Regions from separate parts of the Williamsia sp. z34 genome, predicted to be linked through region 1. Evidence: predicted binding sites of a transcription regulator. Region 1 holds the regulator's gene; each other region holds the start of a gene.
What was found. Region 1 encodes LexA, which represses DNA repair genes until DNA is damaged. Its sites were predicted from a motif close to CGAACANNTGTTCG; they were not measured.
Positions count from the first base shown of each region.

Region 2: AC51GT_RS11970 (HNH endonuclease signature motif containing protein) is a predicted target of LexA. The motif match lies at 8,635-8,648, and genes of this name have one in related genera.
Region 3: AC51GT_RS06870 (HNH endonuclease signature motif containing protein) is a predicted target of LexA. The motif match lies at 7,396-7,409, and genes of this name have one in related genera.

Region 1 covers NZ_JCANWW010000002.1:266,075-276,548, forward strand. The annotation lists gene miaA (tRNA (adenosine(37)-N6)-dimethylallyltransferase MiaA) at 1-558, shown strand, start outside; gene dapF (diaminopimelate epimerase) at 596-1,486, shown strand; gene hflX (GTPase HflX) at 1,532-3,088, shown strand; gene AC51GT_RS05585 (acyl-CoA dehydrogenase family protein) at 3,197-4,339, shown strand; gene lexA (transcriptional repressor LexA) at 4,453-5,172, opposite strand; gene AC51GT_RS05595 (LysM peptidoglycan-binding domain-containing protein) at 5,361-5,867, shown strand; gene nrdR (transcriptional regulator NrdR) at 5,958-6,407, shown strand; gene hrpA (ATP-dependent RNA helicase HrpA) at 6,422-10,306, opposite strand; gene AC51GT_RS05610 (aminotransferase family protein) at 10,375-10,474, shown strand, end outside.
Region 2 covers NZ_JCANWW010000004.1:160,537-171,010, reverse strand. The annotation lists gene AC51GT_RS12010 (MFS transporter) at 1-800, opposite strand, end outside; gene rpsL (30S ribosomal protein S12) at 1,346-1,720, shown strand; gene rpsG (30S ribosomal protein S7) at 1,720-2,190, shown strand; gene fusA (elongation factor G) at 2,238-4,343, shown strand; gene tuf (elongation factor Tu) at 4,500-5,690, shown strand; gene AC51GT_RS11985 (cytochrome P450) at 5,850-7,187, shown strand; gene AC51GT_RS11980 (ClpP family protease) at 7,327-7,944, shown strand; gene AC51GT_RS11975 (ClpP family protease) at 7,941-8,519, shown strand; gene AC51GT_RS11970 (HNH endonuclease signature motif containing protein) at 8,677-9,987, shown strand; gene AC51GT_RS11965 (helix-turn-helix domain-containing protein) at 10,061-10,441, opposite strand.
Region 3 covers NZ_JCANWW010000002.1:539,971-550,444, reverse strand. The annotation lists gene AC51GT_RS06905 (precorrin-8X methylmutase) at 1-311, shown strand, start outside; gene AC51GT_RS06900 (precorrin-2 C(20)-methyltransferase) at 308-1,816, shown strand; gene AC51GT_RS06895 (cobalt-precorrin-6A reductase) at 1,801-2,559, opposite strand; gene cobM (precorrin-4 C(11)-methyltransferase) at 2,556-3,323, opposite strand; gene cbiE (precorrin-6y C5,15-methyltransferase (decarboxylating) subunit CbiE) at 3,320-4,531, opposite strand; gene dprE2 (decaprenylphospho-beta-D-erythro-pentofuranosid-2-ulose 2-reductase) at 4,528-5,286, opposite strand; gene AC51GT_RS06875 (PPOX class F420-dependent oxidoreductase) at 5,347-5,754, shown strand; gene AC51GT_RS06870 (HNH endonuclease signature motif containing protein) at 5,763-7,334, opposite strand; gene AC51GT_RS06865 (M24 family metallopeptidase) at 7,438-8,556, opposite strand; gene AC51GT_RS06860 (alpha/beta fold hydrolase) at 8,750-9,775, shown strand; gene AC51GT_RS06855 (5'-3' exonuclease) at 9,835-10,474, shown strand, end outside.

The DNA.
Region 1 (10,474 bases):
ACCGATCCGGAGGTCCGCGGGCGCTACGAGGCCGAGCTCGAACGCGTGGGCTCGCCGGCCCTGCACGATCGGCTCGGTGAGGTCGATCCCGAGGCCGCCCGCAACATCCTCGACACCGACGGCAGGCGCATCGTGCGCGCGCTCGAGGTGGTGGAGTTGACGGGTCGACCGTTCGCCGCCTCGGCGCCGACCATCGGTGAACCACGCTGGGGCACAACCATCATCGCGCTCGACCGCGATACCGAAGAACTCGACGCGCGCATCGCGCTGCGGACCGAACAGATGTTCTCGCAGGGATTTGTCGACGAGGTGCAGGTGCTGCTCTCGCACGGCCTGCGCGAGGGCGTCACCGCCGCGCGGGCCATCGGCTACTCGCAGGTCATCGCCGCCCTGGACGGGGAGTACGACCTCGCCCAGGCGCAGGAACTGACATTTATCGGGACGCGCCGATACGTGCGCAGGCAGCGGTCGTGGTTCCGGCGGGATCCGCGGGTGCACTGGCTCGATGCGGCCACACCCGATCTGCTCGGGCAGGCGCTGCGTGCCGCCGGCCGGTGAGAATCGGACGGGGTCCGGTGCGGGTAGTCTTGACCAGATGTTCGGGCGTGTTGATTTTGTGAAGGGGCACGGTACGGAGAACGACTTCGTGCTGTTGCCCGATGCCGGCGTGCAACTCGACCTGACACCGGATTTCGTCTCCACGCTCTGCGATCGGCACCGCGGTATCGGTGCTGACGGCGTACTCCGGGTGGCCACCGCAGGGGCCCTTCTCGGTGCCGGGGTGCTCGCGGCGCTTCCCTCCGGTGTCGCCGAGAACGACTGGTTCATGGATTATCGGAACGGGGACGGGTCGGTCGCGGAAATGTGTGGCAACGGGGTGCGGGTGTTCGCCCACTACCTCGCCGCACATGACCTGGTCACCGGGCGGACCTTCACCGTCGGCTCACGCGCCGGTGGCCGCGAGGTGACCGTCCACCATCTGACCGAATCCACGGCCGATGTGAGTGTGCTGATGGGCCGGGCCCGGACCGGCGGCGAAAGCAAGGCCACCATCGGCGATCAGACGTACTCGGGCTTGTCGGTCAACGTCGGCAATCCCCATCTGGCCTGTGTCGTCGAGGGCCTGACCCTCGAGCGTCTCGAGGCGATCGATCTCACCGCGCCGATCTCGTTTGACCACAACGACTTTCCCGAAGGCGTCAACATCGAACTGATGACGCCACTGAGTGGACCGGCCGACGGTGCGCTGGTCGGTGAGGTGTCGATGCGGGTGCACGAACGCGGCGTGGGGGAGACCCGCAGCTGCGGTACCGGCACCGTCGCGGCGGCCAATGCCGCGCTGCGGTCGGTCGGGCGCAGCACCGGTGCGGTGGTCGTGAACGTTCCCGGTGGAGCGGTGACCGTCACCGTCGGCGAGAACGACAACGAGCTCCGTGGGCCATCGGTTTTGGTCGGCGCCGGAATGCTCAACGCAGGGTGGCGCTAAATCCGTTATGCAGTGCGCCTGTCCGAATGTAACCATGGTGACCTCATGACTGAACACGAATCCAGCTCGAACGACGACGACTTCAACGAAGACCTGAACCCGGCGGAGCCGGATACCGACGATTCGGCTGACACCGACTCAGCGGGTCCGGACTCGAATGCGCGAGGGCCTCGCGCCCCGGAGGTCCGGCTACCGAACTTCCACAAAGGACCCACGCTCGGCGACCTGCAACTCGACGATCGCGCGTCGCTGCGGCGGGTGGCGGGTCTGTCCACCGAACTCACCGACGTCACCGAGGTCGAGTACCGGCAACTGCGCCTCGAACGCGTTGTTCTGGTGGGTGTGTGGCTGCAGGGAAGCACCACCACGCAGGCGGAGGCGAGTCTGGCCGAACTCAAGGCACTGGCCGAGACCGCCGGCTCCGAGGTGCTCGAAGGCCTCATCCAGCGCCGGGACAAGCCGGATCCGGCGACCTACATCGGGTCGGGCAAGGCACATGAACTGCGGGACGTCGTCCTGGCCACCGGCGCCGACACCGTCATCTGCGACGGTGAACTGACGCCCGCCCAGCTCACCGCGCTGGAGAAGGTGGTCAAGGTCAAGGTCATCGACCGCACCGCCCTGATCCTCGACATCTTCGCCCAGCACGCCACGTCGCGGGAGGGCAAGGCCCAGGTCGCGCTGGCCCAGATGGAGTACATGCTCCCGCGTCTGCGTGGCTGGGGTGAATCGATGTCCCGCCAGGCCGGTGGTCGTGCGGGCAGCAACGGCGGCGTGGGTCTTCGTGGACCCGGTGAGACGAAGATCGAGACCGATCGCCGGCGTATCCGCGAGCGGATGGCGAAGTTGCGCCGCGAGATCCGCGAGATGAAGACATCGCGAAACACCAAGCGCACCAAGCGGAAAGAGTCAGCTGTCGCATCGGTGACGATCGTCGGCTACACAAACGCGGGCAAGTCCAGTCTGATCAACGCGATGACCGGGTCAGGTGTGCTGGTGCAGAACGCCCTGTTCGCCACCCTCGACCCGACAACCCGGCGGATGTCCCTCGACGACGGACGCGAGATCGTGGTGACCGACACCGTCGGCTTCGTCCGACACCTGCCCACCCAGCTCGTCGAGGCGTTTCGCTCGACGCTGGAGGAGGTCACGGACGCAGATCTGCTGCTGCACATCGTCGATGGTTCGGACCCGATACCCACCGACCAGATCAGTGCGGTGCGCAAGGTCATCGATCAGGTGATCCAGGACGAGAAGGCGACCGCACCGCCGGAGCTTCTCGTGGTGAACAAGATCGACGTGGCCGACCCGACGGTCCTGACTCAGCTGCGGGGTCTGTTCCCTGATGCGGTCTTCATCTCGGCGGCCACCGGAGAAGGCATCCCGGAGCTCCTCGAGCGAGTGCGCGAGCTGGTGTCGCGGCACGACGTCCATGTCACCGTCCGCGTGCCCTATTCCCGGGGTGACCTGGTCTCGCGGATCCACGCCGAAGGCGATGTCTCAAGGGAAGAACACGGGCCCGATGGCACCGAGATCGTCGCGAGTGTTCCCTCGGCGCTGGCCAGTGCGCTGACCGAGTTCGCGGCCTCCGATCTGTTCTGAATCAGGCTGTTCCTGAAATCGGGACCGTCGAGCCTCTTGGGGTAAATGTAGAATCCAGTTACAGTTGTTGGAACCTGCACGTTTTGACACCTCGTTATGGAGACCTTGATGGAACGTACGCTTTTCGAGCCTGAACACCTCCTCTACCGCGATTCGTACCGCAGCTTCCTCGAGCAGCACGTGGCGCCGCACCACGCGCGGTGGGAAGAGCAGAACATCGTCGATCGCGATGTGTGGATCGAAGCAGGTAAGAACGGCTTCCTCGCCGTGGATGCACCCGAGGAGTTCGGCGGCGGCGGAGTCGACGACTTCCGCTATCAGGCCATCGTCTCCGAGGAATCCGCCCGCGGTGGATACAGCGGTCTGGGATTCACCCTGCACAACGACGTCATCGCGCCGTACCTGCTGGAGCTGACGACCGACGAGCAGAAGGCGCGCTGGCTTCCCGGGTTCACCTCCGGTGAACTCATCACCGCCATCGCGATGACCGAGCCCGGAACCGGTTCAGACCTGCAGGGCATCAAGACCACCGCCAAGAAAGACGGCGACCACTGGGTGCTCAACGGATCGAAGACCTTCATCACCAACGGCATAAACGCCGACCTGGTGATCGTGGTCGCACGTACCGACCCGGAGGCCGGCGCGAAAGGCTTCAGCCTGCTGGTCGTCGAACGCGGTATGGAAGGCTTCGAACGCGGCCGCAACCTCGACAAGGTCGGCATGAAGGCACAGGACACCGCCGAGCTGAGCTTCGACAACGTCCGCGTGCCCGCCGAGAACCTGCTCGGTGAAGAGGGTCTCGGCTTCATCTACCTCATGCAGAACCTGCCACGCGAACGGCTGTCGATTGCGGTGGTCGCTGCTGCCGCGATGGAGCAGGTGCTGGAGACCACCGTCCAGTACGCCAAGGACCGCAAGGCTTTCGGTCGTTCGATCGGCACCTTCCAGAACACCCGGTTCCTGCTGGCCGAGCTGTCCACCTCGACCACGACGACCCGCGTCTTCGTCGATCACTGCATCGGTCTGCTCAACGAGAAGAAACTGACCGTCCCCGACGCCGCGATGGCCAAGTACTACGCGACCGAGAACCAGGTGCACCTGGTCGACCGGTGCCTGCAGCTGCACGGTGGGTACGGCTACATGCGTGAATACTCGGTCGCCAAGGCGTTCCTCGATTCTCGCGTGCAGACCATCTACGGCGGAACGACCGAGATCATGAAGGAAGTGATCGGCCGCAGCCTCGGGGTCTGACCCCAGGATCTGATCGCTCACCGCCTCGAACGCGAAAGGCGGGGTGTACCGGAAAGTTCCGGTACACCCCGCCTTTCGCACTGTCTGGGGATGATCTGCCTACGACCGGCAGGTCAGAGTCGGCGCATCACGGTGACGACCTTGCCCAGGATGACGGCGTCGTTGCCCGGGATCGGATCGAACACCGGGTTGTGGGGCATCAGCCACACCGCGTCCTTGGTCCGTTTGAACGTCTTGATCGTGGCGTCACCGTCGATCATCGCGGCGACGATGTCGCCGTTGTCGGCCACATTCTGCTGGCGTACGACCACCCAGTCGCCGTCGCAGATGGCGGCGTCGATCATCGATTCGCCGACGACCTTGAGCAGGAACAGCGAACCCTCGCCGACCAGCTCCTTGGGGAGAGGGAAGACGTCTTCGACGGCTTCTTCGGCCAGGATCGGCCCGCCGGCGGCGATCCGGCCGAGCACCGGGACGAACGTCGGCGTGGGCATGGATTCGTCCGGTGTCTGGACCTGACCGGCCGCGGTGGCCGGGTTGAGGTCGGTGTCCTGGATGTTCACCGCGCGGGGCCGGTTGTTCTCGCGCTGCAGGAAACCCTTGCGTTCGAGGGTGCGGAGCTGGTGGGCGACCGAAGACGTCGAGGTCAGGCCCACCGCGTCGCCGATCTCCCGGATGCTCGGCGGGTAGCCGCGTTGGCGGACCGAGGTACGGATGACCTCGAGAACTGCTTTCTGGCGAGGGGTCAGTGAGCCCTCGGCGAGTGGTTCGGTGGCGACCACAGTGGTCGCGGCCCCGTCCGCCGGTGTCGGGGGCTGGGTTGTATCGGCCATCAGGTCCTCCAGTTCATGCGGTGTCGGGCGGGGTCCATGGGACAAAGATAGTGCAAATGGTCACAAGTCTCAAACATTTGTTCGAGAAGGCGTGGCGCTTTGTCGGAGGCCCGTGATACAAATCGAACACTCTTTCAATCGAACGAGTGATCGAATAGGGATTGAACCGATGACCGAGGACTGAACCCATGACTGCAGCCACCACCATCACCCGGCCGGCCACAGCTCGGCCTGTTCACCACCCCGAGAGCGATACCGCCACGCGCACCACGCGCCCGGTACGGCCCTCGGACACGACCCGCCCCGCCGGTCGCCGACTGTCCGCGCAGCGCCGCGTGGCCGTCTCCTGTGCCGCATCGCGTAACTCCGAGCAGCGGATACCGACCGAACGTGAGATGGTTTTCGTCCGTAGGCGCGCCTGGGCGGGCGCGGCGGTCACCGGCGTGGGGCTGATGCTGGTGGTCGCCTTCATGACGTTCTTCGGCGGAGTCATACAGCAGTCGAGCGATCCGGCCCGGCTGGGCACCGAGGTCGTCCGCGTCCAGTCGGGGGAGTCGTTGGGCGCCATCGCATCACGTATCGCCCCCGAGATGCCGACCGAGACCGTGGTCGCAAAGATCATGGAGCTCAATGCAATGAACAACTCGGCACTGTCGGTGGGTCAGGCATTGGTCACCCCGGTCTACGCGAGGTAGACGGTGGAGGGGCCGCGATCACGGACGGTATCCTCGAAGGCAGAGTGTCTGGTCAATCCGCCCAGGCCGTCGACTGTCGAGGGATCGTGCATGCATTGCCCGTTTTGCAAGAACGAGGACACCCGCGTAGTCGATTCGCGAGTGGCGGACGAGGGGCAGGCCATCCGTCGTCGCCGTGCCTGTTCGCAGTGTGCACGCCGCTTCACCACGGTGGAGACCGCGGTGCTGTCGGTGGTCAAGCGCACCGGCGTCACCGAACCCTTCAGCCGCGAGAAGGTCATGCGCGGCGTCCGCCGCGCCTGCCAGGGCCGTTCGGTGGACGACGACAAGTTGCAGCATCTCGCGCAGCAGGTGGAAGAAGCCGTGCGGGCATCGGGTTCGGCGGAAGTCCCCGCCAACGAGGTGGGTCTGGCCATCCTCGGCCCGCTCCGGGAACTCGACGAGGTCGCCTACCTTCGATTCGCCTCGGTCTACCGGTCATTCGACTCGGTGGACGATTTCCAGAAAGAAATCGACGACCTCAGGTCGAGCAAGTCCTGACGACACCCCGCGGCCTAACGCAGGTCGCGGATCGCCTTGATGGCACGCTTTTCTGAAATCGGGTATGCGGTTCGGAGCTGTTGAGCGAACAGTCCGACTCGTAATTCCTCCACTATCCAGCCCGCCGCCTCGCTGACCGCATCGCGACGTTCCGGTGGAATCGTCCGCAGGTGGTCGGTCCACGCGGCCACCACGCGGTCGATGGCTGCCATCGACGCGGAATCCCGTGCAGCCGAGGCGGGTAGCTGTTCCAGCCGGGCCAGCGCAGCATCGAGGTAGCGCGGGATCTCGGCGAGATGTTCGGCACCGGTGGCCGAGATGAACCCATCGAAAACAAGCTCCGCGAGTTGATCCCGCACGTCGTCGGCTGCGTCGGAGACCGTTGTGGCCGCGATGGCGGTGCGCAACGGGGCCACCCGGCTCAGGATAGCCGCGGCCTGACGCAGTTTGGTCGTGGCGCGGCTCGTGACCTGCCCCGTGACATGGCTTTTCAGTGCGGCGTAGTCGGCAGCGTTCCAGACCTGCGGCTGCGGGGGGACCAGGTCGATCACCGCAGCGCGCACGCAGTCGGCGAGCAGCGCCTCCCCGGTCGGGTACGGGCTCTGGCTCAGCGCCAACCGCTGCGCGGTGCCGAGCGCCGACGTCGCATTCGGGCGCAGGCCGGGCACATCATTGATCAGTAGCCCGATCAGGGCGTTGTACATCGCGCTGCGCTGCTCGGACTCGGTCGACATGGGTGCGACGGTGAAACCGCCTTTCCGTGGCACCAGTGCCGGATAACTCGTGATCTCCTGTCCGGCAACGATATTGCGCACCGAACGAGGGATGGTCCCGAACGTCTTGTCGGTCCAGGTCGTTGCCACCGGCGCCGGCGCTGTCGCGGCCTCTTTCTCGAGTGCCGCGCGGGCCTTGCCGCCGAGGCGCTCCTGCAGTTCCGCCAGTGACTTGGAATGGCCGAGCTCCTGACCGTCGGGGCCGAGAGCCACGAAGGTCATCCGCAGGTGGTCGGGGAGTGCGGTCGGCCGCAGGTCGGCGGCTGCGATCTTCACCCCGGTGATCCGGGTGAGTTCGGCGGCGACACTGGAGGTCAGCGGTTTCGCACGTGGTGTCACCGCGTCGAGGATCTGCGAGGCCAGGTCCGGAGCCGGACCGATCTGACGCCGAAGGGTTTTCGGGAGCGTGCGGATCAGTTCGGTGACGAGTTCGGTGCGCATGCCGGGGACCAGCCAGTCGAAACCGGAAGGCCGGGCCCGCATCAGCAGGGGCAGCGGGATCAACACGCTGACGCCGTCGTCCGCGGTGCCGGGCTCGAAGCGATACCGGAGATCGTAGGTGGCATCGGCCTGCCGCCAGACGTCCGGGAAACCGGCCGGATCGCCGGCAACGACGTCGGCCGGATCGAGATCGAGGAGATTCGGGTTCTTCTTGCGCGCGGTCTTCCACCACGTGTCGAAGTGCCTGCCCGAGACCACCTCGTCGCCCACATGGCGGTCATAGTGGGCGAACAGCGTGTCGTCGTCGACCACCAGATCGGTGCGCCGGACCCGGTGCACCGACTCTTCGGCATCGTCGAGTAGCGCCCGGTTGCGGTGGAAGAACGGATGCTGTGTGCGCCAGTCACCTTCGACGAGGGCACTGCGGATGAACAACTCGCGGGCGGCCTCGGGATCGATGGATCCGAAGTTCACCCGGCGCCTGGTGACCAGGGGTACACCGTAGAGCGTGACCCTTTCATAGGCCATCGCCGCAGAGTGTTTACTCGACCAATGTGGTTCGCTGTACTGGCGTTTCACCAGATCCCCGGCCAGACGCTCCGCCCATTCGGGTTCGATGCGGGCGACGGTCCGGGCCCACAGTCGAGAGGTCTCCACGATTTCGGCTGCCATCACGAACCGGGGTGGCTTGTTCGACAGGTGTGAGCCGGGGAAGATCATGAACTTGGTGCCGCGCGCGCCGAGGAACTCCTTGGATTCGCCCTCACGGACACCGATCTGACTGAGCAGCCCGGACAAGACCGACTGATGGACGGCCACTGCCGTGGCCGAATCGGGTTCGGGCGTCTCGAAGTCGCCGGGGACGGTCCAGCCCAGGTCGCGGGCGATCCGGACGAGCTGTGAATGCAGATCGCGCCACTCGCGGATGCGCAGTGCGTGGAGGTATTCACGGCGCATACGTTTGCGGAACTGGCTCGATGACAGTTCTTTTCGGGTGTCCTCGAGATAGGTCCACAGGTTGAGCAGTGTGAGGAACTCGGATCCGTCAGCGGCGAATCTGTGGTGTGACTCGTCTGCGGCCTGCCGGTGTTCGGCGGGCCGTTCCCGGACATCGGGCAACGACAGCGCTGCGGTCAGCACCAGCATCGGTCCGAGAACACCCTGTTTGTCGGCCTCGACCAGCATGCGGGCCAACCGTGGGTCCACCGGGATCCGCGCCAGTGACCGACCGATCGGGGTCAGTCGCCGTACCGGGTTGTCAGGTGTCGCCGGGAGGAGTGCACCGAGTTCGTCGAGGAGCTGTTGACCGTCGCGGATCGCCTTGGGGTCGGGCGGCTGGACAAACGGGAACTTGCCCACGTCGCCGAGACCGAGCGAGGTCATGTTCAGGATCACCGCGGCCAGGTTGGTGCGCAAGATCTCGGGCTCGGTGTATTCGGGTCTGCTGAGAAAGTCGTCTTCGCTGTACAGGCGAATGCAGACGCCCGCGGCCACACGGCCACAACGTCCGGCGCGCTGGCGGGCACTGGCCTGAGAGATCGGCTCGATGGGCAGTCGCTGAACCTTGGTGCGGGTCGAATAGCGCGATATGCGAGCGGTCCCCGCATCGATCACATAGTGGATACCCGGCACGGTCAGCGATGTCTCGGCGACGTTGGTGGACAGCACGATTCGCCTGCCCTTGTGGGAGGCGAACACGCGGTGCTGATCGGCGGCGGACAGCCGCGCGAACAGCGGGATCACCTCGACGCCCCGCGCCTCGAGATGCTTGAGGGAGGCGGCGGTATCGGTGATCTCGCGTTCGGTCGGCAAGAACACGAGGATGTCGCCGGTGCCCTCGGCGAACAGTTCGTTCACCGCCGCGCCTATCGCCTGTAACTGGTCGAGGTCGGCCTCGTCCTCGTCCTCGACCACAAGTGGCCGGTACCGGATCTCCACGGGATAGGTGCGCCCGGAGACCTCGATGACCGGGACCGGGTGGTCCTCGGTGGCAAAGTGATCGGCGAAGCGACCGGGCTCGATGGTGGCCGAGGTGATGATCACCTTGAGGTCGGGCCGCCGGGGGAGCAGTTGCTTGAGGTATCCCAGGATGAAGTCGATGTTGAGGCTGCGTTCGTGGGCCTCGTCGATGATCAGTGTGTCGTAGTCGCGCAGCAGGCGATCCTGGGAGAGTTCCCGCAACAGGATGCCGTCGGTCATCACCTTCACCAGGGTGTCGCGGGACGCCTTGTCGGTGAAACGGACCGAGTAGCCGATCACTCCGCCGAGTTCGGTGCCGGTTTCCTCGGCGATACGTTCGGCGACCGAACGGGCCGCGAGCCGTCGTGGCTGGGTATGGCCGATCTTCCCGGCGATTCCGCGGCCGAGTTCCAGGCAGATCTTCGGCAGCTGGGTGGTCTTGCCCGAACCGGTCTCGCCGGCCACGACAACAACCTGATGTGCTTCGATCGCGGCGGCGATGTCCGCCCGGGCGGCCGACACGGGCAACTCCGGGGGGTAGTTCAGCTTGGGCACCAGCGCGCGACGGCGCTCCAGCTCTTCCGGACCGGGTCCGGCAGACGCGCGGGATCCGCTTCTGGCGGCAGATGTGCCCGACGATGGGCGTCTGCGGCGTCGGCGCTGCCCGGGGTTGGTGGGCTGCCCGGACGCGGCGGGACTGCTGGGCTGTTCGGGCGCGGTCGACATATCGCCTCAATGGTAGTCGCCGGAGTCGCCTGCATCCTCTCGCCACCTGGGCAGGCATGATGTAGGCCATGACTGCTTCTACTTCTGCCGGTCTCTGGCACGGATTCGCCGACATGGGCGCGGTGAGCGCCTCGGGACCGTTTGTTGTTGCCAAGGGCGAGGGCGCCT
Region 2 (10,474 bases), on a different contig from region 1:
AGGGTCGGTTCGCCGCGCCGCTTACGTCGGACGAGCCAGTACATCAGGCTGCCCAGGGCCACCGCCCCGGTCGCCAGGAGCGCGCCGACGGCCTCGCCGCCTTCTTGCCAGACGAGGATTCCCAGCACGATGCCGCCCATGCCCAGAACCGAGAGGGCCGCGCCGACCAGGTCGACGCCCCGGGGGCCGGTGTACGGCACATCGGCGACGAGCTTGATGCCCGACAGGACGACGATGATGATCACGACTTCGAGGACAAACGCCAGACGCCAGGACAAGTAGGTCGTGATGAAGCCACCGAGGAGGGGACCGACCGCAGCGGCGATCGCAGCGGCCGCGCCGACGAGGGCATAGACCTTCTTCTGTGCGTCGCCTTCGAAGTTGCCGTGGATCAGTGACTGCATCGCGGGCAGGAGCAGCGACGCGCCGATGCCACCGAGGATCGCCCAGAAGATCACGATGGTCATCAGGTTCTGGGCCACCGCCATCGCCGCGGCTCCCACCGCATATCCGAGCAAACCGAGCACGTAGGCCCGTTTGCGCCCGATGAGGTCTCCGACCTTGCTGCCGATCAGGATGAAGGCCGCCGAGACGAGTGCCTCGAGGGCGATCGCCGATTGGACACCGCTGACCGTCGTGTCCAGATCGCGGACGACCGACGAGATCGAGACGTTCATCAGGGAGGTGTCGACCACCAGGACGAACATCGCCATGGACAACAGGAGAGGTAGCAGCCGCTTGCCGCCCGCCGCCGCCTGGCCGGAACTGCCGGAACTGTCGGAACCGGGTATCTCTGTCATCTCCGCATCCCAACCCGAGTTCCGACAGTTGTTCAATTCTCGGCCGGCGGCATCGCCTGCCAAGATGACCGTAAACCCTTTGTTCAGGCTCGGTCGGGCAAATGTGGCAGCTCGGGTGTTCGCCGGCCGAGAACGCGCCGAAAGCTGCGGAACAGATCGCCGCAAAGGGTGGTTGACCACGCTGGATCCCGCGCTGTGCGGTCGGCCGTCGGTGTCGCCACCTGACCGGCGGCGACCTGCAGAATTGCTCTGGTCTGCGCAGGTGGCGGACGATTTTGACCTGGGGTAACCAAGTCGGTAGAGTTGACCGCTGGTGCTCGGCCTCCGCATTAATCCAAATGGCCGGGTCTCATCTGCGTGCCTTCACCTATCACGCCGGGCAATTTCGACACGCCCGACTATGGGGTAGGGGAGGGCTCACCTGACCAGGGCTTTTGGGTCCTGGTGGGGCGTACTGCGGAGGTTCCGATGTTTCATCGGAAGCTTGCCCGGAGCAGAAACCGCAGTAAATGTTAGAAGAACGCCGACAAAAGGAAGAACTCTCAGTGCCAACTATCAACCAGCTGGTCCGCAAGGGCCGTCACGACAAGCCTGCCAAGCAGAAAACGGCAGCGCTGAAGGGCAGCCCGCAGCGACGCGGCGTGTGCACTCGCGTCTACACCACGACTCCGAAGAAGCCGAACTCGGCGCTTCGTAAGGTCGCCCGTGTCCGCCTCACCAGTTCGGTTGAGGTGACCGCATACATCCCCGGTGAAGGCCACAACCTGCAGGAGCACTCGATGGTGCTCGTTCGCGGTGGTCGTGTGAAGGACCTCCCGGGTGTGCGCTACAAGGTCATTCGTGGCTCGCTCGACACCCAGGGTGTCAAGGCCCGTAAGCAAGGCCGCAGCAAGTACGGCGCGAAGAAGGAGAAGGGCTGATGCCACGTAAAGGACCCGCGCCCAAGCGCCCCCTCATCAATGACCCCGTCTACGGCAGCCCGCTGGTCACCCAGCTGGTCAACAAGATCCTGCTGGACGGCAAGAAGTCGACCGCCGAGCGCATCGTGTACCAGGCTCTCGAGCAGGCTCGCGAGAAGACCGGCACCGATCCCGTCGTGACCCTCAAGCGTGCGCTGGACAACGTCCGCCCCGCCCTCGAGGTCAAGAGCCGTCGCGTCGGTGGCGCCACCTACCAGGTGCCCATCGAGGTCAAGCCCGGTCGTGCGAACACCCTCGCCCTGCGTTGGTTGGTCACATTCAGCCGGCAGCGTCGCGAGAAGACCATGGTCGAGCGTCTCGCCAACGAGCTGCTCGACGCGAGCAACGGTCTGGGCGCTGCAGTCAAGCGTCGCGAGGACACCCACAAGATGGCCGAGGCCAACCGGGCGTTCGCGCACTACCGCTGGTGACACACAGCAACAGCTGCAACAACTTTCAATTCAGAGTGAGGAATTAAGTGGCACAGGAAGTGCTCAGCGACCTCTCCAAGGTTCGCAACATCGGCATCATGGCTCACATCGATGCCGGCAAGACCACAACCACCGAGCGAATCCTCTTCTACACCGGCGTCAACTACAAGATCGGCGAGACCCACGACGGCGCCTCGACGACCGACTGGATGGAGCAGGAGAAGGAGCGGGGTATCACCATCACCTCCGCTGCGGTGACCTGTTTCTGGAACAAGAACCAGATCAACATCATCGACACCCCCGGGCACGTCGACTTCACCGTCGAGGTGGAGCGAAGCCTGCGCGTGCTCGATGGCGCGGTTGCTGTTTTCGACGGTAAAGAGGGTGTGGAGCCGCAGTCCGAGCAGGTCTGGCGGCAGGCCGAGAAGTACGAAGTCCCGCGTATCTGCTTTGTCAACAAGATGGACAAGCTGGGCGCCGACTTCTACTTCACGGTTCGCACCATCGAAGAGCGTCTCGGTGCCAAGCCGCTGGTTCTCCAGCTGCCCATCGGCGCCGAAGACGACTTCGACGGCGTTGTCGACCTCATCGAGATGAAGGCCATCACCTGGCGGGGCGTCGTCCCGACCGGTGCCGAGCCGACCATCGAGGAGATCCCCGCGGATCTGGTCGAGAAGGCGAAGGAATACCGCGAGAAGATGATGGAGACCATCGTCGAAACCGACGAGGTGCTTCTGGAGAAGTACTTCGGCGGCGAAGAGGTCACCATCCCGGAGATCAAGGCTGCGATTCGCAAGCTGACCGTCAACCGGGTGCTCTACCCGGTGCTGTGTGGCTCTGCGTTCAAGAACAAGGGCGTTCAGCCCATGCTCGACGCGGTCATCGACTACCTGCCGAACCCGCTCGACGTTCCCTCTGTCGAGGGTCACGCGCTCGGAAACGAAGAAGAGATCCTCTCGCGCAAGCCGTCGTCCGAAGAGCCGTTCGCGGCGCTGGCGTTCAAGATCGCTTCGCACCCGTTCTTCGGCAAGCTGACGTTCGTACGGGTCTACTCGGGCCACATCACGGCCGGCACCGGCGTGCTCAATGCCACCAAGGGCAAAAAAGAGCGCATCGGCAAGCTGTTCCAGATGCACGCCAACAAGGAAATGCCGGTTGAGGATGCCACGGCGGGCCACATCTACGCGATGATCGGCCTCAAGGACACCACCACCGGTGACACCCTGTGTGACCCGAGCGCACCGATCGTCCTGGAATCGATGAGCTTCCCGGATCCGGTCATCAACGTCTCGATCGAGCCGAAGACCAAGTCGGACCAGGAAAAGCTGGGTGTCGCCATCCAGAAACTGGCCGAAGAGGATCCGACCTTCTCGGTCAAGCTCGACGAGGAGACCGGCCAGACCGTCATCGGCGGCATGGGCGAGCTCCACCTCGACATCCTTGTCGATCGCATGAAGCGTGAGTTCAAGGTCGAGGCCAACGTCGGCAAGCCGCAGGTTGCCTACCGCGAGACCATTCGCAAGACGGTCGAGAAGCACGACTACACCCACAAGAAGCAAACGGGTGGTAGCGGCCAGTTCGCCAAGGTCATCGTCAAGCTCGAGCCGTTGGTCGACGCCGAAGACGGCGCCACCTACGAGTTCGTCAATGCGGTGACCGGTGGTCGCGTTCCTCGCGAGTACATCCCATCCGTGGATGCCGGTGCGCAGGACGCGATGCAGTACGGCGTGCTCGCCGGCTATCCGCTGGTCAACCTGAAGTTCACTCTGCTTGACGGCGCCTACCATGACGTCGACTCGTCGGAGATGGCGTTCAAGATCGCCGGTTCGGCTGCAATGAAAGAAGCAGCCCGGATGGCGGGCCCGGTAATCCTGGAACCGTTGATGGCCGTCGAGGTCACCACGCCAGAGGATTACATGGGCGACGTGATCGGCGACCTCAACTCACGCCGTGGTCAAATCCAGGCCATGGAAGAGCGCAGTGGCGCCCGTGTCGTCAAGGCACTGGTTCCGCTGTCGGAGATGTTCGGCTACATCGGCGACCTCCGGTCGCGGACCCAGGGCCGGGCAAACTACTCCATGGTGTTCGACTCGTACGCTGAAGTTCCGGCGAACGTGTCGAAGGAGATCATTGCCAAGGCAACGGGCGAATAATCACCCGTCGCCTCGGCGATAGCGCCACCGGCGCACAACAAATTAAGAGATCGCTTGTGCGGGGAAGGGTTTCGAAAAACCCTTCCCCGACCAAGAACTAAACACACAGTGACCGGGATTGTCCCGGTCGCTCGAGAAGTCCAGGAGGACAATCAAGTGGCGAAGGCGAAGTTCGAGCGGACCAAGCCGCACGTGAACATCGGCACCATCGGTCACGTCGACCACGGTAAGACCACGTTGACGGCGGCCATCACGAAGGTGCTGCACGACAAGTACCCGACCCTCAACGAGAGCTTCGCGTTCGATCAGATCGACAAGGCTCCCGAAGAGAAGGCTCGTGGTATCACGATCAACATCTCGCATGTGGAGTACCAGACCGAGAAGCGCCACTACGCGCACGTTGATGCCCCTGGTCACGCTGACTACATCAAGAACATGATCACCGGTGCTGCTCAGATGGACGGTGCAATCCTCGTGGTTGCCGCCACTGACGGCCCGATGCCGCAGACTCGCGAGCACGTGCTGCTCGCCCGTCAGGTGGGTGTTCCTTACATCCTCGTCGCGCTGAACAAGGCCGACATGGTTGACGATGATGAGATCATCGAGCTGGTCGAGATGGAGGTGCGTGAGCTCCTCGCTGCACAGGAATTCGATGAGGATGCTCCTGTCGTCAAGGTCTCGGCACTCAAGGCGCTCGAGGGCGATCCCGAGTGGGTCAAGACGGTCGAAGAGCTCATGGACGCTGTCGACGAGAGCATCCCGGAGCCGGTTCGCGAAACCGAGAAGCCGTTCCTCATGCCTGTGGAGGACGTGTTCACGATCACCGGTCGTGGCACCGTTGTCACCGGTCGCGTGGAGCGTGGCGAGGTCAAGGTGAACGAGGAAGTCGACATCGTCGGCATCCGCGAGAAGACCACCAAGACCACCGTCACCGGTATCGAGATGTTCCACAAGCTGCTCGACTCGGCACAGGCCGGCGACAACGCCGGACTGCTGCTGCGTGGCCTCAAGCGTGAGGACGTCGAGCGCGGCCAGGTCATCATCAAGCCGGGTACCACCACCCCGCACACCGAGTTCGAGGGCCAGGCCTACATCCTGTCGAAGGACGAGGGTGGACGGCACACCCCGTTCTTCAACAACTACCGTCCGCAGTTCTACTTCCGTACGACTGACGTGACGGGCGTTGTGACCCTGCCCGAGGGCACCGAGATGGTCATGCCCGGTGACAACACCGAGATGTCCGTCAAGCTGATCCAGCCGGTCGCCATGGACGAGGGCCTGCGCTTCGCGATCCGTGAAGGTGGCCGCACCGTTGGTGCCGGTCGCGTCACCAAGATCAACAAGTAAGCAGTAGTACCCAGCCAGAACGCGAAAGCGCCCGATCCCTTCAGGGGGTCGGGCGCTTTTGTTTGTCCTGGGCGGGAAACTGTCTGTTTACGCGGTTTACAAGTACCTTCTTCCAAAGATACGATTATGAAAATCCGTTTCAATGGAGGTGCTCGGCCCATGCCCACCAAGTTCTCGGAGATACCCGTCGGTTCCGGCCTCACGGAGATCCCGTTCTCGAAGCGCAACGGGGCCCTCGAGGTGCTCGCGATGCGGCGGGACCCCTTCAAGCACGCGGACGAGCGACATGCGAAGTTCGGCAGGGTGTCCGGGATCAACGCATTCGGCCAGAAGATCGTCGTGGCCTCGGGGCCGGCGGCCGCCGACGAGTTGCTGATGAACAAGAAGAAGGCCTTCGCCAATGGGCCGGCATGGTCGTATCTGATCGGCCCGTTCTTCAACCGGGGGGTGATGCTCCTCGATTTCGATGAGCACCGCCATCATCGCCTGATCCTGCAGCAAGCGTTCAACACAAAGGTGCTCAAGGGCTACATGGATGCCATGCAGCCGATGATCCGGCAGCGGATGGAAGAGCTTCCGACCGGAGATGTGCTGCTGTTCAAGGAGTTCAAGGCGCTCACTCTCGATGTGGCTCTCGAGGTGTTCCTCGGCATGGAGCTCTCGAAGGCCGAAGCCGATCGCATCAACAAGGCATTTCTGGAAACGGTTCAGGCCGGCACCGCCGTGATCCGTAAGCCGGTCCCGGGAACCCGGTGGTGGCGTGGGGTGCGATCCCGCAAGATTCTCGAAGAGTTCTTCTACCAGCACATCCCCGCCAAGCGAGCCGTCGAGACACCAGACCTGTTCTCCCAGCTGTGCTTTGCCGAGAGCGAAGAGGGACACCGATTCACCGACGACGACGTGGTGAACCACATGATCTTCGTCCTGATGGCGGCGCATGACACGTCGACCATCACGATGACCCAGATGTGCTATCAGATGGCGAAGGCGCCGCAGTGGCAGGAGCGGACCCGTTCGCAGTCGCTCGAACTGACGCCGGACTTGTCGTACGACGATCTCGCCGCGCTGACCGACCTCGACCTCGTGATGAAGGAATCGCTGCGACTGTGCCCGCCGGTACCTGCTCACCCGCGTACGGCGGTGGTGGACACCGAGATTCAGGGTTACTTCGTCCCGAAGGGCACGATGGTCGCGGTGCCCAGTCAGGCGAACCACGTGGACGCGGAGTACTGGAAGGATCCGTGGACCTTCGATCCGGAACGGTTCACCAAGGAGCGAGCCGAGGACAAGGTGCACCGGATGGCGTGGAGCCCGTTCGGCGGCGGCGTACACAAGTGCATCGGCCTGTACTTCGGCCAGATGGAGATCAAGACAATCATGCATAACCTGCTGCGTGACTTCGAATGGTCGGTGCCCGCCGACTACGTGATCCCGATGGATTACAGCTCGCTGCCGATCCCGAAGGACGGACTGCCGGTGACCCTGCGCCGCCGCTGACCGTCGAGCGTGCCGAACCGACCGTCGAGCGTGCCGAACGGACCGTCGAGCGTGCCGAAGTTCCGGCGCTGCCGTCGGCAGAACTGCTCAGGGCAGCAATGCCTTTCGCGGACCGGTGCGGTTCGGCACGCTGAGCGACATGGACAATACCCACAACGGCAACAGCACCATCGACGACGATCTGGTGACCAGACTCTTTCATCAACGCGTGGTGGTACTCGGCGATCAGCTCGATCAGATGCTGGGCAATCGGCTCTGTAGTCAGCTGCTCTTGCTCTCTGCCGAGGACTCGCACAAGGACATCAGTTTCTGGATCAATTCGCCGGGCGGTTCGGTGCCGGCGATGCTCGCGATCATGGACGTCATGCGGGCGATCCCGAATGACGTGAGCACACTGGCCCTCGGGATCGCCGCCAGCGCGGGCCAGTTCCTGCTGTCGGCCGGAACGCCGGGCAAGAGATATGCGCTCACCCACTCGCGGATCCTGATGCATCAGGGATCGTCGGGTATCGGCGGTACGGCGGTCGATGTCGAGTTGCAGGCCGACGACCTGCGACATACGCGCGATACCGTGCTTTCGATCATCTCCGCCAACACCGGAATGCCGCTCGAACGTATCGTGAGCGACTCTCTCCGCGACCGGTGGTACACCGCCTCGCAGGCCGTCGACTACGGTTTCGTCGACCGGGTGGTGGACGGGGTAGAGGACATCTATCCGGCATTCGCGCGGCCGGTTGCGTTGGGTGGCAAGCGATGAGCAGCTATACCGTGCCCTATGTGATCGAGAAGACCGCAGGTGGGGAACGCTCACTGGACGTCTACAGCCGGTTGCTCTCCGAACGGATCGTCTACCTCGGAACCGAGATCGACGATGGTGTTGCCAACGTCCTGATCGCGCAGATGCTGCACCTGGCGTCAGACAGTGCGGGACAACCCATCAACCTGTACATCAACTCGCCGGGCGGCTCGCCGTCGGCGATGCTCGCCGTCTACGACACCATGCGGTTCATCAGTTGTGATGTCGCGACCACGTGCGTCGGTCAGGCAGTCGGTGCGGCGGCCGTTCTGCTGGCCGGTGGTACAGCTGGACAGCGGGGGATTCTGCGCCATGGACGAGTGGTGTTGCATCAGCCGGCCATCGAGGGGAAGGGATCGATTCCCGATTTGATCATTCACGCCGATGAGGTGTTGCGCGTGCGGGGTGAACTGGAGGAGTTGTTGTCTCGGCATACCGGTAAAGACCTCGAGACCTTGCGGCGAGACACCGACCGGGATCTCATCCTGCGCGCCGACCAAGCTGTTGCGTACGGTCTGGCCGACCAGATCCTGTGATCCCGCACGCGGTTGCGATGTCGTGGTCGGAGACTTGTCGTACCGCCGCTGTAAGATAGGCGGTCCTGCTTGTGTGTCTCGTGAAACATATTGGGGCACAACAATTAAGTTCTCTCGAACACTTGTGCGATGGGCCTTCTGGGCGTAGTCTCGAGTCATGGACTTCGGGGGAATGTTCGCCAGGTTGTCAGATCTGGCCGGGGATGCGGCTGTGGTCGCCGGTGACGATGCTGAGATTTCAGCTCGCACGGTGACGGTTATTCGACTCAACCATGTTGTGGAACATATACTTTTCCGCCTGGTCGGTGAAGTCGATCGGCGTGGGTTGGCGCAGAAGTCAGGTGAGCGGTCCACCGCCAGACTGCTCCAAAAGGAGGGGATGGCGCCGGTGGCAGCCCATCGCTACGTACGGGTGAGCAAGGCCCTCGGTGACATTCCATCAGTGGCGGCCTACGGTGTCGACGGAGCGCTGTCGGGTGAGCATGTGGACTCGATCATCAAGGGCCTCAACCATATTGACCGGCGGAGCCCGGACTTGCCTGATGCTGATCGAGACGATTGTGTGCGCGGCTTGCTCACCGAAGCGTTGATGGCCAGCCCGGCGGCGGTGTCGGCGCGGGCGCGGCAGATGGCGATCGTGCTGTCGCCGCCGGACAAACAGATCCCCGATGCCGAGAACCACGACCTCAACGAGTTCACCCTCGGCAACGGTGACGACGGACGCAGCCACGGCATTCTGGGCTTGGACAACCTGCTGGGCGAGAAATTGCGGGTCGCCCTGGATCCGTTGTCGAGGCCGGTACCCGAACCCGATGGGTCACCGGACCGTCGATCGAATGCCCAGATCCGTGCCGATGCTCTGGAGCAACTTCTCGATTCGTACCTCGATCAAGAAAACCGGCCGACGCGTGGCGGGGCCAAACCGCATGTGGTGGTCACGGTGACACCGGAACACCTGCAGGCGCTGCAACTACGCGGCATCCCGGGCGCCAAGGCTCCCGCGTTGGCGCCGGCCTTCGAGTGGACCGGACCCGCATCAGCATCAACGGCGCAGCTGGTGGCCTGTGATTCGGTGATCACGAAGATCTTGCTCGACAACAATTCGGTGCCCCTCGATGTCGGCCGCGATCAACGGACCGTGACGCCGGCCATCCGCAAAGCGTTGATCGCCCGCGACCGGGGCTGCGCGTTCCCTGGTTGTGACTGCCCTCCCGGGCGGACGGATGCCCATCACATCGACTTCTGGAGCCATGGCGGTGGCACCAGCATGATCAACATGGTCCTGCTGTGTCGTCGACACCACCGCTACATCCATCACCGTGGCTGGGAGGTGTTCGTCAACCGCGATGGTCATCGCCCCGGACGACGCCAGCAGGACCCCGATCAGATCCAACGCCCGCCGCACCCTGACCACCGAGCTCACCGCAGCTTGATCAACCCGCAGTTTTGCCTTCCGCAACACGGCTGAACCCGTGTACTGCAAGCTCTTTGAGAACTTCATAGTGTGAATGCCCCAGTCGCGTGGGCGCTTTGGATGGTGGTCAGGAGGCCATTCGGAGGCTCACGTGACCGCCGGACCCATGCGTAGTTGCCGTCTTGCGCTGGATCCCACCAACGGCGGTCACGGCAGACCGTCGCCGTGCGAGGCCTTCGAGCACATCGGCGACGCCGCGGGTGACCTGGAGGAGCGAGAGTCCGAGGGCGCCGCTGACGGCGGCCAAGATCTCGGAGGACGCTTCTTTGCGGCCGCGCTCGATCTCGGACAGGTACTGCGGTGAGACGCCTGCCTCGGCAGCGATGTCGGTGAGGATGCGTTGCTGTTCGGTACGTGCTCGCCGCAGGACCGCGCCGAGCGCCTCACGCCACAGCAGTTCCATCGACACGGGTTCGGTGTCGGCAACGCGCGTGAGATGTGGGCCCATGGGTTCGACGATAGTTGGCACGCTCGCCCCGCG
Region 3 (10,474 bases), 270 kb from region 1:
ACCTGGCTGCCGAGCTGGAGACCACAAGAACCGCTGCGGCGGTGGAACTCTGGCGTCCCATGCTCGAGGGATCGGTGGTGGCGATCGGGAACGCACCGACCGCACTGTTCGCACTCCTCGAGCTGATCGATGCCGGCGGACCCCGGCCGGCCGCGGTCATCGGTGCGCCGGTCGGCTTCATCGGTGCCGCGGAATCGTGTGCAGCGCTTGCCGATCGGAACGACCTGGAGTACTTGACCGTACTCGGCCGTCGCGGCGGATCGGCGATCACTGCCGCCGCCCTCAACGCACTTGCCTCGAAGGTGGAATGACGATGACCAGCAGCGGAAAATTGTGGGGCGTGGGGTTGGGACCCGGGGACAGCGAGCTGGTCACCGTGAAGGCCGCGCGGGTCATCGGTGAGGTCGATGTGATCGCGTATCACTGTGCACGCCACGGCCGTTCGATCGCCCGGTCGGTTGCCGAACCCTATCTTCGGGATGGTCAGCTGGAGGAACGGCTGATGTATCCGGTGACCACCGAGACGACCGATCATCCCGGCGGCTATCGCGGAGCGCTCGACGACTTCTATGCCGCCTCCGCGGAGGTTCTTGCCGAACATCTGCGGGCAGGTCGCTCGGTGGCGTTGCTGGCCGAGGGTGATCCGCTCTTCTACAGCTCGTATATGCACATGCACAAGCGACTGACCGACCGGTTCGACACCGAGATCATCCCGGGCGTCACATCGGTCAGTGCTTCGGCAGCCGCCACCGGACTGCCGTTGGTCGAAGCCGACGAGACCCTGACCGTGTTGCCTGGCACGCTTCCGAAGGCCGAACTGGTTCGCCGACTGCGGGACAGTGATGCGGTGGCGATCATGAAACTGGGCCGCACCTTCCCGGAAGTGGTTGCAGCGTTGAGTGAGTCGGGTGTCCTCAGCCGGGCGTGGTATGTCGAACGAGCTTCGACGGGCGCACAGAAGGTGATGCCCGTCGTCGATGTCGACGCATCGACGGTGCCGTACTTCTCGATGGTCGTGATCCCGGGCGAGCTCAACAGTGCGCAACCACCGGCAGCGGATTCCGGTGCCATCGGCGAGGTCGTTGTCGTGGGCTTGGGACCAGGCGCCGACCGGTGGACGACTCCGGAAGTGCGCGCGGAGCTGGCCCAGGCCACCGACCTCGTGGGCTACAAGACCTATCTCGATCGGGTGACCCCCCGCCCCGGACAACGTATGCACGCCAGCGACAATCGGGTCGAGTCCGAACGGGCTTGCATGGCGCTGGATCTGGCGAAGAACGGCGCCCGGGTCGTTGTGGTGTCGTCCGGCGATCCCGGGGTCTTCGCGATGGCGGCTGCGGTGGTGGAAGAAGCGGCCGACCCGCAGTGGCGCAACGTCCCGGTGCGGGTCGTGCCCGGGGTGACCGCGGCGAACGCCGTTGCCAGTCTGGCGGGCGCGCCGCTTGGACACGACTATGCGGTGATCTCGTTGTCCGACCGGCTCAAGAGCTGGGACGTGATCACTGCGCGGGTGCGCGCCGCGCTGGCCGCGGATCTGGTGCTCGCGATTTATAACCCGGGATCGGTCAGCCGGAATTGGCAGGTCGCCGAACTCAAGGACCTCGTCCTGGGATCCAAGGACCCGTCGACACCGATCATCCTCGGGCGCGACGTCGGTGGCCCCGAGCAGTCGGTGGTGATCACCACCGTCGGGGAGTTCGATCCGGCCGTGGTCGACATGCGGACACTGTTGATCATCGGTTCGTCGACCACCACGGTCGTGGACCGCATCGGTGGTCCGGTGGCGTTCACCAACCGCCGCTACGAGAGCAACTGACGGACCCGGTCCGCGGCGGCCGAAGCCGTTTCGACGGTTTCGCCGCCGGGTGGGGACGGTCGCCGAACCATGACGACCGGTAGCGAAAGGTGCCGCGCTGCTTCAAGTTTCGCTTGAACCAGTGGACCTCCACTGTTCTTCGTGACGACCACGTCTATGCGGTGTTCGCGCATCAGGGCCAGTTCACCTTCGACGGTGTACGGGCCGCGGCTGCGGAGGATCTGATGCCGGGACGGCACCGACCGCTCGGGCGGGTCCACGAGACGGATCAGGAACCAGGCGTCGTCGATGTCGGCGAAAGCATCGACGTCTTGGCGACCGGTGGTGAGGAAGACTCGGATATCGCCCTTTTCATGGGCCGATTCCGCGACGCTTCTGGCTGCACCGGCGATGTCTGGGACATCGATCCAGTGGTCCCCCTGTTGCGCCGACCATTCGGGTCGTCGCAGTGTCAGCATCGGCACATCGAGACTCGCAGTTGCGGCTCCGGCATTGGCGGAGATCTGACGGGCGAACGGATGCGTCGCATCGACCACTGCCGTGCAGGTGTTGTCACGCAGCCACGTTCGCAGACCGTCGATGCCGCCGAACCCGCCGATCCGGACATCACCGACCGGTAGCGCCGGATTCTTGACCCGTCCGGCGAGTGAGGTGACAACCTGCACTCCGTCCCCGACGAGCTGCGCTGCCAGAGCGCGGGCTTCGGCGGTACCGCCCAGGATGAGGACCGTCCCCTCGCTCATGACAGATGGGGGTCGGTGCGCAGCTTGGTCATCCTGGCAGATGAATAGAGATAACTGTCCGGGAACTCTGCGGCGGCCAGGACGCGTCCGACGAAAATGACCGCCGTGCGCTGGATACCGTGTCGTTCCAGCTGGTTCGGGAGTTCGGTCAACGTGCACCGAACGATCTGCTGGTTGTCGCGGCCGGCGAAGGCGACCACCGCCGTCGGGCAGTCGCTGCCGTAATGCGGCGTCAATGCATCCACGATTTGTTGGGCCCGATGGGCTGCCAGGTGGATCGCCATCGTGACACCCGTGCGGGCGAGCTCTTCGAGTTGCTCCCCCTCGGGCATGTCGGTCGAGAGCGTGGACACTCGCGTAATCAGCAGCGACTGACCGACTCCCGGCACGGTGAGTTCCTGTCCCAATGCCGCAGCCGCCGCGGTGAAGGCCGGAACACCCGGGACGATCTCGTACGAGATTCCTTGCGGCTGCAGCAATCTGATCTGTTCGGCCACCGCCGAATACAGTCCGGGGTCGCCGGAATGCAAGCGCGCCACGTCATGGCCGGCACGGGTCGCGGTCACGATGTGCTCGATGATCTGCGGTAACGGCATCTTCGCGGTGTTGATCAATGTGGCGCCGGGGGGACAATGCTCGAGCATCTCAGCCGGGACCAGCGACCCGGCATAAAGGCAGGTGTTGCACCGCGAGAGCAGCTTTGCGCCCCGAAGGGTGATCAGGTCGGCGGCGCCGGGTCCGGCCCCGATGAAGTACACCGTCATGAGTTTGTCCTCGGCTTGTCGACGATCCACTGTGTCACCGGGAGCGCGGGGCGCCAGGTTGTCATCGATCCGAGTGGCTCGGCGTGGTCGATCTGGAATCGACGAAGCGTACCGCCCAGGGCAGCATGCCATTTCACCAAAACAGCCTCGGATTCGAGGGTGACGGCGTTCGCCACGATCCGTCCACCGTCGAGCAGGGCATCCCAGCACTCCTCCACGACCCCCGGGATTGTCACCCCTCCCCCGATGAAGATCGCGTCGGGATCGGGTGCATGACCCAGCTGATCGGGTGCCGCCCCGAGGACGGTCAATCCTGCGCTCACACCGAGCTGGGCCGCGTTGTGCGCAATGCGTCCCCGGCGTACGTCGTTCGATTCGAATGCGATTGCGGAGCAGGTCCGGTCGGTGCGCAGCCACTCGATGGCGACGCTACCCGCGCCCGCACCGACATCCCACAGCAGTTGGCGTGCGGCAGGCCGGAGGGCGGTGACGGTCAGCGCCCGCACCGCCTGTTTGGTCAGTTGCCCGTCGTGGCTGAAGTCGGTGTCCGGTAGACCTGCCTGGCTGCTGACGGCCGGACCAAGACAGTCAACGGCAACAATGTTGAGCTGGTCGCCGGCAGGTCCCGTCCAGGTTCGCGCGATACCGGTGACCTGGCGTTCCCGATCGGAACCGAGCTGTTCGAGAACTGTCATCTGCGACCAGCCGAACCCATGAGCGGTGAGCAGGTCGGCGACGGCTGCCGGAGTGGTGTTGTCGCGACTCAGGATCAGCAGGCGAACGCTATCGGAGACATCGGAGAGAATCGAGTCGATCGGTCGATCGACAACACTGCTGATACGGGTCGTGGCCAGGTCCCAGCCGAGGCGGGCCGAGGCCAGGCTGACACTCGAGACGGCCGGCAGGATGCGAACATGTTGGGCGCCGACCTGTTTGACGATCGAGGCCCCGACGCCGTGGAACATCGGATCGCCCGAGGCAAGGATGTGAACGGTCTGCGGGTGTGGCTCGGCCAATAGTCGCCGCAAGTGTTCGGACATCGGGCTGTCCCACCGGTGGCGTGCGGCTTCCAGAGGTGCAAGCAGATCCAGCTGGCGCGCGGAACCGTAAATATCGGTGGCAGAGCGCAATTCGTCCTGCGATTTCCCGGATAGGCCGTCCCAGCCGTCGGCGCCGATACCGACGACCACAAACCTCGGTTCACTCATCGCGGCATCCGCCGCCAGATGGCCTGGGGCAGGAGTTTCATCACGAAGAAGACCGGGCGCAGTTTTCCGGGCACCCACACCACACGCTTACCTTGGTGCAACGCTTTCACCACTGCGTCGGCAACCTGTGGTGCGGTGCTCGACATCGGGGCAGGTTTGGTACCGGAGGCCATCAAATCTCTTGTCATGCTGCCGATGACAAAACCGGAGCGCACCAGCAGGAGGTGTACCCCGCTGCCGTGCAAGGCATCTGACAATCCGCTGGCGAAGCCGTCCAGTCCGGCTTTGGTGGAGCCGTAGACGTAGTTGGCGCGGCGGACCCGGACGCCGGCCACAGAGGAGAAGACGATGATGTTGCCGCGCTTCGCGGCGCGCATCGCGACGGCCAACGGGGTCAGGACGCTGATCTGGGCGAGATAGTCGGTGTGTGCGATCTGCAGGGCGTGGGCACTGTCGACCTCTGCCCGCGCCTGATCGCCCAGGATGCCGAAGGCCACGATCGCATCGTCGATGGGTCCGTGCTCGGCAACGATCTGCTGGATGAGGCCCTCATGCGCCGAGGTGTCGTTCGCATCGAACTCGATTGTGTGGACTGCCGCCGCATTCTCGGATTGCAGCCGTTCACGCTGATCAGCGAGGTCCTCTGATCGGCGAGCCGCCAAGATCACCGTCGCCCCGGCAGCGATCCGGGCCGCCACCTCCAGCCCGATCTCACTGCGACCACCGAACAGCACAACCACTCGCCCATTACTCACCGGGCCAGTATCCCAAACGACTTCAGGAGGGGTGAAGGTTGCGTTGGCTAAAGTCGACTTGTGCCCAAAACAGCAGACGACCTCACCCCCGCAGCAATGGCCTTTCTCACCGAACGCCACCTCGGGAGTCTGACCACCGTCCGTGCGTCGGGGACCCCCCATGTTGTCGCTGTGGGATTCACCTACGACGCCGAGGCGAAGATCGCGCGAGTGATCACCTTCGAAGGCAGCCAGAAGGTAAAGAACGTCGACCGCTCCGGATACGCGGCGGTATTTCAGGTGAACGGTCCACAGTGGTTGACGTTGGAAGGCGAAGCATCAGTCCACCGTGACCCAGAGGCTGTCGCCGAAGGTGTTCGCCGCTACGCGGCTCGCTACAAAGAGCCCAAAGTGAACCCACGCCGCGTGGTCATCCAGATCAACGTAGAGCGTGTATTGGGCTCGCAGTCGCTGATGGTCACCGCCTGAGCAATAAGCTAGGCATCTTGGTGCGGGCTATCCGGTTCGGGATCGGGTTGGACCTCAGGTTCGCGGTCCGTCAGTTCCGCCAACTTTTCGGCCAACACCGCCCGGCGATCGGCCAGTACCTTCTCCCAGGCTGCTGCGAGGGTTTCGTTGACATGCTGGGCCCGGTTGACCCGCGGTTTTCGTTCCGGATCCACCGACGCCGGCGGTATCCACCCGACCCGACCCGTGTCGGGGCCTTCGGTGATCATGATCGTCTGCCACTGATGCGGTCCGTCACCGATGAGTTTGTGGTGCGGCGGGCACGCCGATCCCATCATGTCGATGTCGGTCAGACCACCATTGATCCAGGCAAGTAAGTGATGGGCCTCGACCCAGGTCGCCGGATTGGTACAACCAGGGTGTGAGCAGCCTCGATCCCGGACGAACAACGCCAACCGTTGACCTTTTTGGGCGGTCCGTTTGGTCCGGCCGAGATACAACACCTCAGCGGAGTGGTCAGCGAACACGGCCAGATATTTGTCCGACCGGGCCGCCAGATTCAGGGCCTCGTTGACCGGAATATCCACCCCCGACGCCGTTCGGGCGATCCCCGCACACTCGTCGAGCTGCTGCTTGGTCATCGTGACGATCAACTGCGCCGGCAAACCCCGATGAGACTTCCCCAGCAGGTTGCACTCCAAAATCGTTTTCAGGATCGCCTTGAGCGCGTCGTGACATTGTTGGCCTTTCGAGCGGGTATCCCGCTCAGCAGCAGCTCTGATCAGCTCTTTGTCTTGTTTCGGATCATCGGACGCACCGGTCGGCGAGTTGGGGTCGGCTGGATTGTTCATCCCCGGCGCCGCCCACACATCCATCACCGTCCTCAACAGGGCCAACGTTTCCGGGTCCAGGGTGCCGGTGATCTTGGCCATCAAATCCACCCCCTGATCCCCGATACCCATCGACCGTTTACGAGCCCGATCCGAATCATCGGTCAACCGGCCATCAGGGTCGACCCGGGCCAAGACCGCGCGACCGGCTGCGGTCAACTGGGTGGGATCTTGGCCGACGGCCTCTTCGGTCATCCAATGATCCACCACGTCATACACTGCCGGATCAGAGGCCGACGGGATCTGTTTGCGCACATCCAACATGACATCCATATGCGCCGCCCCGATCAAACCTTTCGACCACGCCTGCTCGGCCGCAGGGCATTTCGGCGCCAACACCTCACCCTGCAACGTATGAAACCGGCCCACCGCCTCCAGGGCCCGGATCCGGGACATGGTTTGCCCTTTGGTCAACCGCAACTCGCTACGGGTGAAACCGAACAGTGACGAATACCCGGCTTCGGTAAACGATGACCGATCCGAGACCCGCAACAGGTGACGCAACCCGGTGAACTCGACCTTACGGGCGATCCGTTCATGCACCCGCACAAGCTCATTGACTTCCGCGCCAGACATATCGGAATCAGCGCAGTCCGCGATATCGGCAACGAGCAACTCCAACTCGAGGTACTTGCGCACCAATACCGGAACCGGCGAGGAATCAACCGAAGAGTCAACCGAAGATTCAACAGGCGGATCGTCAGTCATCATGCCCCCCAGCACATCTGATCAGAACGCTTTCAATCAGTGTACCCTGGAGGGCTCAATAAGTCGAACATTTATCCGAACTGATCGAGCCGATCTGAGGCCTGGATCAGACCGACTTCAGCTCGTGTGGTCGGGAATTGAACGCTTCGCAGCCATCTTCGGTGACGACCACGATGTCTTCGATGCGTGCGCCCCAACTGTCGGGGAAATAGATGCCCGGCTCGATGCTGAATGCCATGCCCGGACGCAGCGGAATGTTGTTGCCCGCAACGATATACGGCTCTTCATGAACCGAGAGGCCGATGCCGTGACCGGTGCGGTGAACGAACTTGTCGGCGAGTCCGGCGGCTGCCAATACGTCCCGGGCCGCGGCGTCGACCTCCTCGGCGGTGACGCCGGGGCGCACTGTGGCCACAGCGGCCCGCTGGGCTTGTTGCAGCCACTCATACTGACGCGCGATGACATCGGAAGGTGTACCGACACAGTAGGTTCGGGTGCAATCGGAGTTGTATCCCGGCGCGACCGGTCCGCCGATATCCACGACAACCATGTCGCCGTCCTCGATCACCCGGTCCGACACCTCGTGATGGGGGTCGGCACCGTTGGGGCCGGATCCCACGATGATGAACTCGGCTCGGGTGTGCCCTTCGGCGAGAATGGCGGCGTCGATGTCCGCAGCGACCTCACGTTCGGTGCGACCGGCTTTGAGCCACTCCCCGACCCGCGCATGTACTCGGTCGATCGCGGCGCCGGCCCGGCGTAACGCGTCGATCTCGGCGTCGTCCTTGATCATCCGCAATTCACGCAGGACAGCAGTGGCGAGTTCTGGTGCGCCGCCCCATCGGCCTGCCAGTGGGACCGTGTGCAGCGCAGGCGTCGCGTCGGAGACGGCGTATCGGTCGCCTGCTCCTCCGGCAGCAACAACTGCGAGTGCATAGGCATCCTGGCCGTCAACCCAATCGTGGACGGTCAAGCCGAGTTCGCCGACGGCCGACTCGCGCAGCGCCGCCAACTCCAGCCGTGGCACAACTACTTCGGGAGCCCGGCCCGGACTGATCACCAGGGCGGTGAGCCGTTCGAATGTGCTGGCCCGAGAGCCCGTCAGATACCGCAGGTCGGGTCCGGGAGTGATGAACAGCGCTGACAGGCCCGCTTGCGCCGTGAGCTCCTGCGCCCGATCCAGACGTGACTTGTACACCGCTGCCGAGAATCGTTGATCTGCCATGGATTCAAGGCTATCGGTCGCACCGCTCGTGATGTGGCCGGCCGCCGGACGCGTGTCACAACGCGGCGGAGGTGTGTTCCAGTCGAATCACAACATGCAATGAGCGATCTCTAACCGGGCGAAAACACCGTTTTACGCGGAGAATGCAGGCAACGGAAGATATCAGTTCTGAACATACCCCCAGGAGGTCACCGTGGACCGCGAAGGCGTCCGACGTCGACTACGGGCTGTTCCTACCGATGATTCTCAGGTCCAGTTCGCAAACCTGCATGGATACAAGCGTGCCTATCGGATGGCCGGCTCGGGTCCGGCGTTGCTGTTGTTGCACGGAATCGGCGACAACTCCCTGGCCTGGGAACCTGTGTTCACGCAGCTCAGCGAGAAATACACGGTGATCGCACCCGACTTTCTCGGACACGGTTTCTCGGACCGTCCACGTGCCGACTACTCGGTACCCGCTTTTGCCAACGGAATGCGCGATCTGTTGACGTACCTCGACATCGAAAGGGTGACGATCGTCGGTCATTCACTCGGCGGTGGTGTGGCCGGGCAGTTCGCGTATCAGTTCCCCGAGATGGTCGAACGGTTGGTGCTGGTGGGCACCGGCGGTGTCACCAAGGATGTCAATCCGGTCCTGCGAGCGTTGTCACTGCCTTTCTCCGAGTACGCCCTGGGGGTGGTCTCGGTCCCGGGAGTGTTCTCCGCATTTGCAACGGCTTCGCGCACGTTGCGCGATCGTCTGCCGTTTGCACTGTTCCGTGACAACAACGAGATCGTCCGGGTGCTCGAACGGATGCCGGAAAAGGGATCGGCCGAGGTCTTCGCCCGGACCTTGCGATCAGCTGTCGACTGGCGCGGTCAGGTGGTCACCATGCTCGACCGCTGTTACCTGAGCGCCGGTATCCCGACCCTGATCGTGTGGGGCTCGGACGATCAGGTGATCCCGGTGCAGCACGCCCATATGCTCCACAGCGCGATGCCCGGCTCTCAGATGGTCATCTTCGACAAGGCCGGTCATTTTCCGTTCCGGGATGACCCGAACCGCTTCATCGACCTGCTCTTGTCCTTCGTGGCCTCGACGGCCCCGGCGAACATCAGTCGGGCCGACGTGAAAATCGCGTTGCGACAGGGTCCTTCGAGTCAGCCGCTCACCGGCGATGCCGAGTCGCAACTGGCCGTGCTCGATGTCCTGGGTTCGGACGAACGCAGCGCCACCTGACCGCAGTGCTCCGATGATCGGCGCCGATCTGGCATGGTTTAGGCATGACTGCCCCAGTGATGTTGCTCGATGGTGCCAGCCTCTGGTTTCGGGCCTTTCATGCCCTGCCCGAGAAGATGACGGCACCCGACGGGCGTCCGGTCAACGCAGTCCGCGGATTCGTCGACATGATCGCTTCTCTGGTCACCCGGGAGCATCCGCAACGACTGATCGTGTGCCTGGACCTCGACTGGCGGCCGGCCTTCCGCACCGATCTCATCCCGTCGTACAAGGCGCATCGCGTGGCCGCAGGTGCGAGCGACGGGTCTGAAGAGGTCCCGGACACCCTGACACCTCAGGTCGACATGATCATGAAAGTTCTGGCCGCTGCCGGGATCGCCACGGCGGGAGCGGAGGGCTGCGAAGCCGACGACGTGATCGGAACCCTCGCCGACTCCGAAGCCAAAGATCCGGTGGTGGTGGTCAGCGGTGATCGCGACCTGCTGCAGGTGGTTTCCGACGACCCGGTTCCGGTGCGCGTGCTGTACGTGGGACGCGGCCTGGCCAAGGCCGAGATGTTCGGGCCGGAGGAACTCGCCGAGAAGTACGACGTACCAACAGCGAATCCGGGTTCGGCCTACGCCGAGATGGCGATCCTGCGCGGAGATCCGTCGGACGGGTTGCCAGGGGTGACGGGCATCGGTGAGAAGACCGCGTCGA